DNA from 4 places in the Desulfovectis peckii genome. Region 2 is predicted to be linked to each of the others. Evidence: riboswitches for the same ligand, from Rfam matches in the RefSeq annotation. Region 2 holds a riboswitch; each other region holds the start of a gene.
What was found. A riboswitch is a leader RNA that binds a small molecule or an ion and turns the genes downstream of it on or off. The one in region 2 is predicted to bind molybdenum cofactor.
Positions count from the first base shown of each region.

Region 1: another riboswitch for molybdenum cofactor. It lies ahead of ACZ5NG_RS06040 (ABC transporter substrate-binding protein); the one in region 2 lies ahead of pruA (L-glutamate gamma-semialdehyde dehydrogenase).
Region 3: another riboswitch for molybdenum cofactor. It lies ahead of modA (molybdate ABC transporter substrate-binding protein); the one in region 2 lies ahead of pruA (L-glutamate gamma-semialdehyde dehydrogenase).
Region 4: another riboswitch for molybdenum cofactor. It lies ahead of ACZ5NG_RS08935 (ABC transporter substrate-binding protein); the one in region 2 lies ahead of pruA (L-glutamate gamma-semialdehyde dehydrogenase).

Region 1 covers NZ_AP042409.1:1,203,092-1,206,202, forward strand. Annotated here, with positions in the region: gene ACZ5NG_RS06035 (FecCD family ABC transporter permease) at 1-715, opposite strand, end outside; gene ACZ5NG_RS06040 (ABC transporter substrate-binding protein) at 712-1,851, opposite strand; molybdenum cofactor riboswitch at 2,019-2,135, opposite strand; gene ACZ5NG_RS06045 (DUF2935 domain-containing protein) at 2,355-3,111, shown strand, end outside.
Region 2 covers NZ_AP042409.1:1,907,541-1,910,651, reverse strand. Annotated here, with positions in the region: gene ACZ5NG_RS09445 (5' nucleotidase, NT5C type) at 1-568, shown strand, start outside; tRNA gene ACZ5NG_RS09440 (tRNA-Thr) at 604-678, shown strand; molybdenum cofactor riboswitch at 993-1,111, shown strand; gene pruA (L-glutamate gamma-semialdehyde dehydrogenase) at 1,375-2,922, shown strand; gene ACZ5NG_RS09430 (substrate-binding domain-containing protein) at 3,014-3,111, opposite strand, start outside.
Region 3 covers NZ_AP042409.1:1,294,466-1,297,576, forward strand. Annotated here, with positions in the region: gene ACZ5NG_RS06415 (ABC transporter ATP-binding protein) at 1-27, opposite strand, end outside; gene ACZ5NG_RS06420 (ABC transporter permease) at 20-787, opposite strand; gene modA (molybdate ABC transporter substrate-binding protein) at 768-1,589, opposite strand; molybdenum cofactor riboswitch at 1,728-1,842, opposite strand; gene ACZ5NG_RS06430 (YmaF family protein) at 2,286-2,621, shown strand; gene ald (alanine dehydrogenase) at 2,655-3,111, opposite strand, start outside.
Region 4 covers NZ_AP042409.1:1,804,273-1,807,383, forward strand. Annotated here, with positions in the region: gene ACZ5NG_RS08930 (DUF1444 family protein) at 1-504, shown strand, start outside; gene ACZ5NG_RS08935 (ABC transporter substrate-binding protein) at 523-1,407, opposite strand; molybdenum cofactor riboswitch at 1,503-1,619, opposite strand; gene ACZ5NG_RS08940 (S-layer homology domain-containing protein) at 2,349-3,111, opposite strand, start outside.

The sequences.
Region 1 (3,111 bases), 700 kb from region 2:
ATTCCCGATCGCCCATTGATAAAACATTAAGCTTCCAGCGCACCAGATAAAGCCCGAACATGGATATACAGATGGGGATAGTAGCAATGGGCAGATCATCAAGACTTACGCTGCCGAGACTACCCATTAACCAAAAGGTAATGGCGGGAAGCTTTTCATCATCATCGGCGATAAATTTAACCAATGATAACATGGCCTGGAAAAAAGCCGATACCACCATCCCGGAAAGAACCAGCATCAGTATGGGGGTAACCTTATAAATACGGGCCGTAGTATAAGTGATGGCAACAGCTATGATCCCGAAGATAAAAGCCAGCCCCTGAATGGCAAATGCAGGTAGTTCCAGCACCAGACCAATTGCGGCGCCAAAACTTGCACCCGCAGAGACACCTAAAATAAAAGGGCTGACCAGCGGGTTTTGAAACATCCCCTGGAAGGCCGCTCCCGACATGGATAGACCGGCACCTACCAGGGCAGCCATGATGGCCCGCGGCAGACGTACTTTTATTACTACAGTTTCCGCAGTCTGATCCCAAAAAGGTTCAATTGGTAAACCAAACACTTTATTAGCCAATATAGCTATAACTTCAGCCGGCGGAACAAAATAGCGACCTAAAAAAAGTGATGTAATAAAAAGGCATACCGGAAAAACAGCCATCATCAGCCACTTAAAAAGAGATGGCTTTTTTTCTATATTTTTTACGGCGTTAATCATAGCTCAGGTTCTTCCCCAACTCTTTCATACCATCCGTCCAGAATCTTCTGCGCTTGTTCATCAGTTAATTCATACTCATAAAACTCTTGATAGTAGTATTTAACTTCCTCAATCATATCGATATCAGAAAACAATTCAGGTTGCAGTATTGTTGACAACCAAAGCAGCATTAAAGTAGAAGTGGTTCCTTTATCCATAAAGAAAATTCCGGCGGGTATGCGGTAAAGCTGTTTATTTTTCACCGCGCTTAATGACGCCCATATTGAATTTTCTTTATACATGCTCTCGATAACCAATTCCGGATAATTACCATGGTTATCAACTAAAATTACGTCCGGATCCCAATTAAACAGTTGTTCTTTGGTAACTTCCGGGAAATTACCGCTTCCGGATTCAGGGCCAACTAACTTACCGCCACAAAGCCAGATCTGATAAGCCAGATTGGTTACCGGGTAGGAAGCAAGAATGTTTTCTCCCCAGGTATTTCCCCAAAAGACCGTTTTGCGCTGTTCATCGGTAAGTTCATGTGTGCGTTCATAAATCATGGTTAATTTTTCGGTGCAATATTCTGCCCAGTCTTCCGCTTCCTGAATGGCTTCCCCACCTAAGATCTCAGCCAAAGTTTTTACCGCTAAAGTAGAATTGTGAATATATTGATCTAAACTTTGTGACATCACTTCTTCTAAAGAAGTAATCGGATTGGTGTTCAAAGTAAGCACAACAGCCGGAATATCAACGGCTTCAAACTTCTTAAGTTCATTATCGTTGTTATAATAAATAACCAAATCAATATTACGGCTTATATAATCTTCAATATTTACTGCAGAGCTGGGGTTGGCACCGATACCGTCATAATTGGCTAAATCCGGGTTGGTAAGCAAGGCCAAAGGATAATTAGTAGTGTGGCCGCTTTTCACCATGGCAATGCGATCATGTCCACCCAACATAAATACCATCTCATAAGAGGGGCCGGTCATGGCGGCAATGCGTGTCGGATTAGCCGGAACGGCTACCGTTCTGCCGGCCAGATCCGTTATTACTTTGGTATTGGTATTGGCAGATTCCTCTGATTGACAGCCGGAAAAAAGCAATAAAGTTAAGATTATTAGTAAAGATAAAGCAAGCTTTTTTTTCATAATTATCTCTTCCTTACCAGTTGTTTGCTGTGCTCTTTTGAAATTTTAATCATACCAAAATATAAAGTAACTTGAACCCGCAATAGCTTTTAGGTAAAATCTGCGCCCTCAATTACGTTAAATACATAAAAAAAGCACCTCCTTTAAGAAGTGCCAAACATAACAGATGCAATTTTGTTGACACTCCTTTTCAAACACGGAAGGCAGCACAGTTTCCCGTACTACCCAGCGGCTAAACATTCATAGTTACCCGTAGAATGTTTAGCTCGGAGTAATTATGTGATTAACTATTTAACCACATAATATTCAGTGTTATTTAAATTGTCAAATTAGAAATATTTTTTAGATCGTGCCCACTAGTACAATCTAATTTTTATCTATATCGCCTGTTGAAGGCAGTCAAACAAAATAAGGGATAAATACATATTTACTGCTTAAAGAACACCTTTCCTTCCCCTTTCATAATATGTTCTAAGGAAAATATTGTTAAAGGGGGATTTTTTATGTTATCAAGGCGGGAGTTTATTAGACTTTCTTTGGAAATAAACCTGTTTTTTCAGCGGATCATGAAAGAGCATTTGTTTTTTATTGAAACCAATTTGCAGCCGGTTGAACCTAACTATATTACAGAGGCCAATACACTAAAACAAAGTTTTGAAGAGCTTTTAGCGCAAACGGTATTTTATGCCAATGGGGTGGTATCCAAAGATGCCGTAAGGGCAAATGAATTTGTCACACCATACACTTTAAGAGCGGAAAAATTAAACTCAAAATTAACCGGAGCCAGTATTGATACCGAAATTACCCAGGCGGAACTGGAATTAGCCGGCGATGAAGATAATTATTACTGCCGGCTAGAAAAGATAGTATGTGATTTAAATTCCAGATCATTAAATCTGCTGCAAGAGGTAATTGACTTTCAAAATGAACTGATAGACCGGGTGCAGGAGTGTGAAATATTTATTGGCTTATATCCGGAAATGCTGATCCACGATATACTGGAAGCAGAATACTACCAAGAATTATTAAATGCGCTGCAAGCCAGAAGAATGCCCAGAAGGCTTCAATGCTCAGAGCTAAATTTCTGGAATCATATCATGGCCGAACACGCACAGTTTATTGACGGAATGCTGGACCCCACAGAAAGAGATTTAAAGGAAACTGCCGCCAGCTTTGCCGAAATATTTGAAAGGCTGGTTAACAAATGCATAGAATCGGCGGAAAGACAAATAGCCCGAAAAAGCCTGGAAAATACCGAGG
Region 2 (3,111 bases):
CGACTTAGACGGCACAATTTGTGACAACTTACCTTTATTAGTTGATTGTTTAAACAAATATACCGGTAAAAACATAACCCTTGAGGATATCAGGCAGTATGATGTCACCAAGACCTTTCCAATTACCCGCAAACAATTTATCAGTTTAATGAGTGAGGCAGAGGCGGAAATTATCACCAAAGCGCCGTTAATTAAAGAAGCCGATAAATATTTGCAGCAGTTGGCCGGTGAGCATCAAATTCACATTATTACTGCCCGCAATCCGCGGCTTAAAGAGCTTACCGCTGCTTGGCTGAAAAAATATCAACTGCCCTATCATGGCTTGCACTTGTTAAACAGCCATGATAAAGTGGCGATCTGTCAAAAACTGGCTGTAGATGTTATCATTGAGGATAACTACCATAATGCCCTGCAGCTGTCAGCAGCCGGATTTAAGGTAATTTTGTTTAATGCTCCACACAATAAACATTCGCCGTGGGTTGGTCCGCGCTGTAGCAGCTGGCGGGAAGTATATCAAACCATTACCTGTGGCTTTCAAAGTATAAACACGCTATCCCTTGACATATAAAACATTAAAGTTTAAAATATAATCTGCTGATAACTGCCGAAGTAGCTCAGCGGTAGAGCAACGCACTCGTAATGCGTAGGTCGAGGGTTCAAATCCCTTCTTCGGCTCCAAGTATATCAAGGGTTCCGGCGTTTTGCCGGAACCCATTTTTTTAGCTGTGACAATCCCGTGACAATCTGGCTTTTTAGGCGTTTTACCCCGCAAACCTTTTGTTGCAATATCGGCCGCTTTTGAAGGTGTAACCAAACACTCAAGGCCATTTTTTAGTTATACTGCACTTGCGTTTTTTTGAAATGTCTTGCATTTTAAAGAAAAAAGGATTATTAAAGCTAACTGTAGAATACTATATTTCGTGACCCGCCAAGCTTGAAACCGCCAATATTGGATTTTGGTTTCAGCTTTTCTGTTATTTTCAGAAGTATAATCAAAAACTTCTCTCCGAGCCAAATTACCTAAGGCTTATGCTATGGTTTTTGGCCGATAGGGTTAACTGGGAAACCGGTTAGCCTTCCGTGTTTGAAAAGGAGAGCATTTGCCTTCCCAATGGGATAGGGGTTGGTTAGTGCTGTCCTTTTCAAGGGGGTACTGACCAACCCCTTTTTCTTGAGAAAGGCAGGTGACGTTGTTTATATCAGGAAACTTTTTGATCTTACGTGCAGGTTTTGGAGACTGAATTGATTTAAAAAACACTTAAAAGAGTACCGGCGATTTTTCTGAACGGAGATATAGGAATTTTGATCAGTATCAACAAAATCTTTTAGCTTAATCTGCTAATTTAAAATTTAGTTATTCGAGGTGACAGTAAAATGATGATAGAGTTTAAAAACGAACCCTTTCAAAATTTTAATGATCCGTCAGTTGCAGATGAATTTAAGTCAGCATTGAAATTAGTAGAGTCTAAACTAGGACAATATTATCCGATTGTCATTAACGGCAAAGAAATTGAAACAGAAGAAAAAATTACATCCATTAACCCGTCCCGGAAGGATCAGGTTGTTGGTTACGTTGGCAAAGCAACGGTTGAGTTGGCGGAACAAGCCATAAACAGTGCTGAAAATGCCTTTGGCATGTGGTCGAAGGTTAGTCCTGAAGTGAGAGCAGGTATGCTGTTTAAGGCTGCTGCCATCATGCGGCGGAGAAAAAATGAACTTTCCGCTTGGCTGGTTTATGAATCAGGCAAAAACTGGGCGGAGGCTGATGCAGATACAGCCGAAGCGATTGACTTTTTAGAGTTTTACGGCCGGCAGATGTTGCGTTTGGCAGAACCCCAACCGTTGGTGGCAATTCCGGGGGAACAAAATGAACTGGTATACATTCCCTTAGGCGTAGGTGCGATTATTCCGCCTTGGAACTTCCCGTTGGCGATTATGGCCGGGATGACGGCGTCAGCTGTTGTGGCCGGAAACACAGTAGTACTAAAACCCGCCAGCAATACACCGGTAATTGCGGCGATCTTCATGGACATTTTAAAGGAAGCAGGCTTACCTGACGGTGTAGTAAACTATCTGCCGGGAAGCGGCGGGGTCATTGGTGATTACCTGGTAAGTCATCCCAAAGTAAACTTTATTAATTTCACCGGTTCTAAAGAAGTAGGATTAAGAATTAATGAATTGGCCGCTAAAACCGTTAAAGGTCAGTACCATATTAAGCGCGTGATCGCCGAAATGGGCGGTAAAGACACAATAATTGTTGATAGCAGTGCTGATTTAGAAGAAGCGGCTGCCGGCATTGTAACCTCTGCTTTTGGTTTTCAAGGACAGAAATGTTCTGCCTGCTCCCGGGCAGTTGTAGTAGAAGACGTATACGACAAGGTAGTTCAACTGGTAGTTGAAAAGGCAAGTAAATTAACTGTAGGGGAGGCTGCAGAAAATCATCCGGTTGGTCCGGTGATTGATCAAGCTTCTCTGGATAAAATTAAGTCATATATAGAAATTGGTAAGAAGGAAGGCAAGCTTCTGCTAGGTGGAGATACACTGGAAAGCTTGGGCGGTTATTATGTACAGCCGACTATCTTTGCTGACATTCAGCCTGATGCGGTAATAGCACAAGAAGAAATTTTCGGGCCGGTGCTGGCATTTATCAAGGCTAAAGATTTTGATCAGGCTTTAGAAATAGCTAACAACACCGAGTATGGGCTTACCGGTTCGGTATATGTACGGGATCGCGTAAAACTGGAAAAAGCAAAACGTGAATTCCATGTAGGTAACCTTTATTTCAACCGCAAGTGCACCGGTGCTTTGGTGGGCGTACATCCTTTCGGCGGATTTAAAATGTCCGGAACCGATTCCAAAGCCGGTGGCAGAGATTACCTGTTGCTCTTTACACAGGCTAAGGCTATTTCAGAAAAGTTTTAAGTAAATATTAGTATCCGGGGCGCATCGCCAACTACTAAAAAGTAGTGCTGATGCGCCCCGACTATTTATCGAACAGTTACCGGTTGGTTTGCTACCCCGTGATATCTTCTATATCTTTGCCGGCGGCAGGGATAAACAAAGGCTCACCATACTCTTCTACACCGTAATTACCGATTATTCGTTGAGTAT
Region 3 (3,111 bases), 610 kb from region 2:
CTTTTTAATACCTTCCAGTTTAAGCATGTTTTACCCTCCTAATACTTAAAACTGATAAAATTAACAGCGAGAGTAAAACACAGAAAACGGCTGCAGTTACTGCCATATCCAGTTCCCCTACCTCTACCTTGGTGAAAACATAGGATGCCAGTACCTGGGTAGAACCGGGCAAGTTGCCTCCGAACATAATAACTGCGGCAAATTCACTAATCGCCCGGGAGAATCCTAAAATATATCCGGAAAAAAGTGCTTCGCCCATCATCGGTAAAACTACACGAAAATATGCTTGAGCAGTGTTGTCTCCCAGCGTACGGGCGACATCAATAACCTCTCTGTCCATCCGATCCACACCCGATACCAAAGTGCGCGCGGCCAGGGAGTAAGATACAAAAAACATTGCTAAAATTACCGCAAACAAAGTAAAGGCTGCTCCGGTTTCACCGATAAAACCCAAAGTTTTTCTGCCAAATGCCAGCAACAAGGCTAAGCCTGCTACAGTATGGGGCAGTGCAATGGGTAAATCGTTAAATAGATTTGCAATGCGGTAAATTAACGAATCCCGATGAAACAGGTAATAATAGGCAAAGCCAATGGCAACTACAACAGCAAGGGCTGAAGATAGCGCTGCTGCGATAATGGTGTTCCTTACACTGTTCCAAAAATAGCTGTCTGCCAATGTTTTCTGAATACCCTGCATGTCAAGGTTTATTACCAGGGCTATTACCGGAAATACAATCAGCAGAAAAAATAAGGGCAGAAATACGGCGTTAATTAGCGTCTTGTTCATAAGCCCTCCACCCGTATTTTTCAAAATTGGATACATTTTCTTGGGCAAAATTCATAAAGGCTTCGGCCAATTCAGTTTTCCCGCCTTTAATAACGGCTGCACCGAAAATAATCTTACCGGAGTATTTTTCGTCAATTGTTTCTACCGGCTCTAAATTGTTTCCATTAGCAACACTGCTATATATAATACCGGCGTCTACTTGGTCTTCTTTAACCATAATTGCTACCTGGTTAACTGTGTTGGGATAAGCTTTAATGTTGTCACCTAATCTATTCATCAGGCCTAATTCACGTAAGGCATTGTCAGTATAAACTCCAATTGGCGCCTGCCGATCGGCAACAACCATGCTAACATCTGGCTTAGTTAAATCTTCCATGCATTGTACTTTCTCTTTGCCGCTTGCAGATACTACCAACACTAAATTATCGCTTAAAAATTTACTGCCTTTTTCTAACTTACCTTCTTCCTCCACCATTTCGATGTAGCACCAGTCGGCGGAATAAAACAGGTCACAAGGTTGATTCTGTATAATTTGCGTATATAAGCCGCCGGAAGGGCCATAGTTTACATTTACTTTTGCTCCGCTTGCTTCTTGGAAAGCCGCGATAGTTTCATCCATAGGTTTCTTCATACCGGCTGCCACAAACAGATTTAGCTCCTGGCCTTCAAACTGCCGCAAATCATTACCATTTGATTCTTGACCTTCTTCTGCCGGAAGCTCCGCCGCTTCTTGCGAACTACCACAAGCCACCAATGTACAAACTAATAATAAGGCCATTAATATAGATACAAATTTTTTCATAAACTTAACCCCCCTATTTTCTTTTTAAGAACAGTTATTAAAAGTTAACCTCCTTTCCACTCCAAACACGCCCACCCTAAAAAAAATGTCCGCATAAAATGCGGACATAAGGATCTAAAACCAATAGCTTTAGGTAAAGCTATTGGTTAAATAACTCCTTTCCGCATTGGGAGGCATATTCGTTACCAAATATACCCTATCGGCCTGACCTCCCTAAATACCAGGGCGAGCAGGCTCGGAGTAATATTTTTCAATTGTTTATTCCTAATTCGATTTTAATATATAATTTCCTGCCCTTATTCGTGGCAATTTTACTATTTTATTTACAACTTAATAATGTGTTATATTTACTAATTGTTGCAATGCAATAATACTAATTTAATATAAATGTTGTTTTAATTTGCTAAGGAACAATTAGTTATAAATACCTGCAATGAAGAAACTTAAGAACATTCATTTGGATAGTACAAGGATGTGCAATTATTCAAAGGGCGAAAACAACCTAGTTCCCTGCCATGGGGACGGTGTTTTTGGCAGGTCATAAATAGAGCTACATAATTTACTAACTAATTATAACAATTAGTTTGAAATAAAGGGGCTGCTTTCACGTTAAAGCGGCAACAAAAATGGCAATAAAAAAGAGGCCGGTTTAAAATTTTATGAACTCTTTTTAACACCCTTCATAAAGTATACAAAATCAAATTATGGAGGGATAATGACAACAATAACCGAACCCGTCATGTACATGACCATATCTGCACTACCAGCTGCAACGACGGTCACTGTCATATGTACCCCGGTGTTACGGGACCGGCAATACCGTATCGGAATAGCCATTATCATGAAATAAGGACAACATGTAAAATGTCAGCCAAAAATCTCTGTGAATTGCATCGTACAGCACCTCCCTCAATTTTTTCCAAAAGCTGCCATAGCTTTGACTGCCGAAAGGCGTATTTTCCCGTTGCTCTCTCGGGGTTTTTTGTTTTATTAACAGTACGCAGGCCTTTCAAATTAATAACAAGCGGTTAAAACATTAAAGGCAGCCTGTTTAGGCTGCCTTTTTTAACCTTTAAATCCTTCCGGTACCGCAGTAACTTCATTTAACGGGGTGTACTCTAAGCCTAAGGCTTCGGCAACTGCCTTGTAGGTTACTCTTCCTTCAATTGTATTTACCCCTTTGGCTAAGGCCAGATCCTGTTCTATTGCCGCTTTGTAGCCCATGTTGGCCAGTTTTAAAGCATAGGGTATAGTAACATTGGTCAGGGCAAAAGTAGATGTTCTGGCTACCGCTCCCGGAATGTTGGCCACGCTGTAATGTACGACGTCATATTTAGTAAAAGTAGGATTAGTATGGGTGGTTACTCGGTCAACAGTTTCAACTGAACCTCCCTGGTCAATAGCAACATCTACAATCACAGAGCCCGGTTTCATAGTCTTAACCATTTCTTCGGTAACCAGTTTAGGTGCCCGAGCCCCGGGGATCAACACTGCTCCAATTAATAAGTCGGCTTCTTTAACG
Region 4 (3,111 bases), 100 kb from region 2:
CCTTTGGTGGTAGGAGCCAATGATTTTCACCATAATTTTGTGTCCCTTTCGCTGGCTGAAGAGCTGCAGATGATTTACGTTTATGATCAAGGTTTACGTTTCTTTTTTATTGAAAAACCGCTGTTAACCGATATGCAAATGGATATTGAAGAGTTAGATAAGCTGGCACGTAAAAATTTTTACCGGGATATGGATAAACCGCTTTTAGTGCTGGATAAAAAACGCGGCATATTAGGCTACAAGTACTGGGATTCTTATGATTCAACGCGGTTGCTGTTGCTGCAAAAAAAATTTGCCGGCATTGAAGATTTATTAGGAGAAGATGTGTTAGTGATGATTCCTTCGCGGGATTTATTGATGGTATTTGCTCACCGCGATCAAGCGGTGTATAACCGCATTAAAATGCTGGGGCATTCGCATTTTATTAACAGTACTTATCCGGTAAGCAAGACAATTTATAAACTGGCAGCCGGCAGGCTGATAAAATATGACGGTGCGGAATAAATCCGCACCGTCTTTAAATTATTTACCTGCCATAACTTCTTCCATTGTTTTGCCGGCGTCAGGGAAGAACAGCGGCTCTCCGTATTTGTCTACGCCAAATTCAGCAATTACATTTTGCACTTCTTCTGAAACCATAAAATCTACAAAAGCTTTGGCGCCTTCAGCGTTAACTTTTTCATATTTGTCGGGGTTAACTTGCATTACGTGGTAAATGTTCAACAGTTCCCCGGCACCTTCTACCATAATTTCTAAGTCCGAATCATCTTTGTGAGCCAGGTATGTAGCCCGGTCGGTAAGTGTGTAAGCCGATTTTTGGTTGGCTACTACCAAAGTATCACCCATTCCGCTACCGGTTTCCTGGTACCATTGACCGGCAGGCTCTATTCCGGCTGCTTCCCAAATGGATAATTCTTTCTTATGGGTGCCGGAATCATCACCGCGGGAGACAAATATGCTTTCACTTTCAGCAATGGCTTTGAAAGCTTCCGTTGCTGATGCGGTTCCCTTAATACCGGCCGGATCATCTGCCGGACCAACAATTATAAAGTCGTTATGCATGATCAATTGGTAATTGACTACCGTTTCATTATCTACCAACGGTTTTTCCGCTTCGGGAGCGTGGGTTAAAAGAACATCAGCTTCGCCTTCTTCACCCATAGAAAGGGCTTTACCGGTACCTACTGCCACAATTTTCAGGTTGTAACCGGTTTGTTCTTCAAACATCGGCTCTAAAACATCCAACAAGCCGCTGTCTTGGGTACTGGTGGTGGTTGCTAAAATTACTTCTTCCTTTGCCGGTGTATCTTGTGCTTGCTCCTCTTGTTCGGCAGGCTCTTGAGCTTGACAGCCGAATAAGAACATTACCAACATAATGGCGGTAAACACTGATAACAGTTTTTTCATCATTTCACCCTCCTAAATGAATATGGTTATTATCCCCCAAGAAGCATAAATTTAAAACGACCAAACCCGCTGTACAAGGATTTGGTCATGTTATGCCGAGAAAGACCATCCCTCCTTTCCACACCGGGAGGCACACCGGTTTCCCAGTATGCCCTATCGGCCTGAAAACCTTAGTTACCCTTAGGTTATCAGGCTCGGAGCATTATTATTATCTTTTTTAGCTATTTAGGTTATTCTAGTTAATCTATGAAATTCCTGCCAAAATTTTAAACAATCAGACAATTGGGTATCCAATAACGACAATCGGGAAAACCTACAGCGATAAATGCAGTAGACAGTGACGCCTGCATATAACAGGCATGGAAGTTTAAATGTCATTAAGTAAAAGGGAAGGGCGTGTCGCAACCGTTAAAAGGTAGCTTTCGACACGCCCTTTTTGTGGTGAGCCCATAATGACCTGCGCTACAGCTACTGCACATCTCTACACAGCCTAAGGCAACCTGGCGGCTGCAGAAGACCGTTACAAAACATACAGTAACCTTTGTCTCAACCGGCAAAGGTACCTAAGAAGCCTGGAGAGATCTGGCGACCAAAACAGACCTCCGCGCAGTTCAGCACCAGCACCAAACTGCTCGGCACCTGGGCCGATCTCAGCTCGACCGGTTAACATGCCTTGTGACCGTAAGGCAATCGTTTTAAGACTGCAATACAGCCTGCCGACACATTAAACGATCTTCCCGCCGGCTAATATTGAGCCAAAACAGGACCCAATATCAACCTTTGGCCGACCATACGCAGAGCTTTAATTTAAAACCCTACGACAGTCTTGGCTCAGCCATTATGAACCCGGTAAGTATTATGCCCGCTGCAAAACTTTTTATACGAAATATAAAAAAATGGGGTGAAGCTTGAACTTTTATTCAAGCTTCACCCCTGCTTTGTTACTTCTTACTTGTGCTAAACTGCCAGCTAAAACCGTCAAAATTATTACCCTCTTTGTCTTCAATAATGTCGTCGGCAATTTCCACTTCGTAGTCGCAGTCATATTCTAATTCATCATCTAATTCAATAATCAACTTGTTACCGTCAATTTTTACTTCATCTATATCTAACTCTTCATCGGTAGTTTGATTGTAAACAGTAATACCCTTTAAAACGTCATCCATGTCTTTAACCGCATAGATATTCATGTTAAACTGCACCAACAGTTGGTCTAATTCAACATCGACATCATTTTGGCCGTCTTTCGGGATTAATCTTTTTACTGTCAATTCTTCCTTATCTTCATCCTCTTCAATAATTACCTTTACCGGGTCGTCGTCTTCTTCAATGACAACTTTTTCAAAACCGTCACATGCTCTGTAAAGAAGCAGTACTGCCTCTACCCGTTTGAGCGGGTCTTGAGGACCAAGATACCACTTGCCTCTGTCCTTGTAACCGCCAAGCAGACCGGCATCTACAGCGGTAGCGACATAAACTCGCAAATTTTTTGATACTTTATCCGCATCTTTATACTTAGCAAGAATTTTATCGGCTGCTCTTTCGCTCACTAAATCTAAACCTTTAGCCTTGACAATGGCTACGGTAACATCTTCACGTACCGCTTTGTCCTTAGGGTAAAAGTACAATTTTCCGTTATAGCGAAATCCGGTTAAGTACTCTTTAGCGGTTTCAATGTTGTTGAAAAACATATTGCTTTTTGGT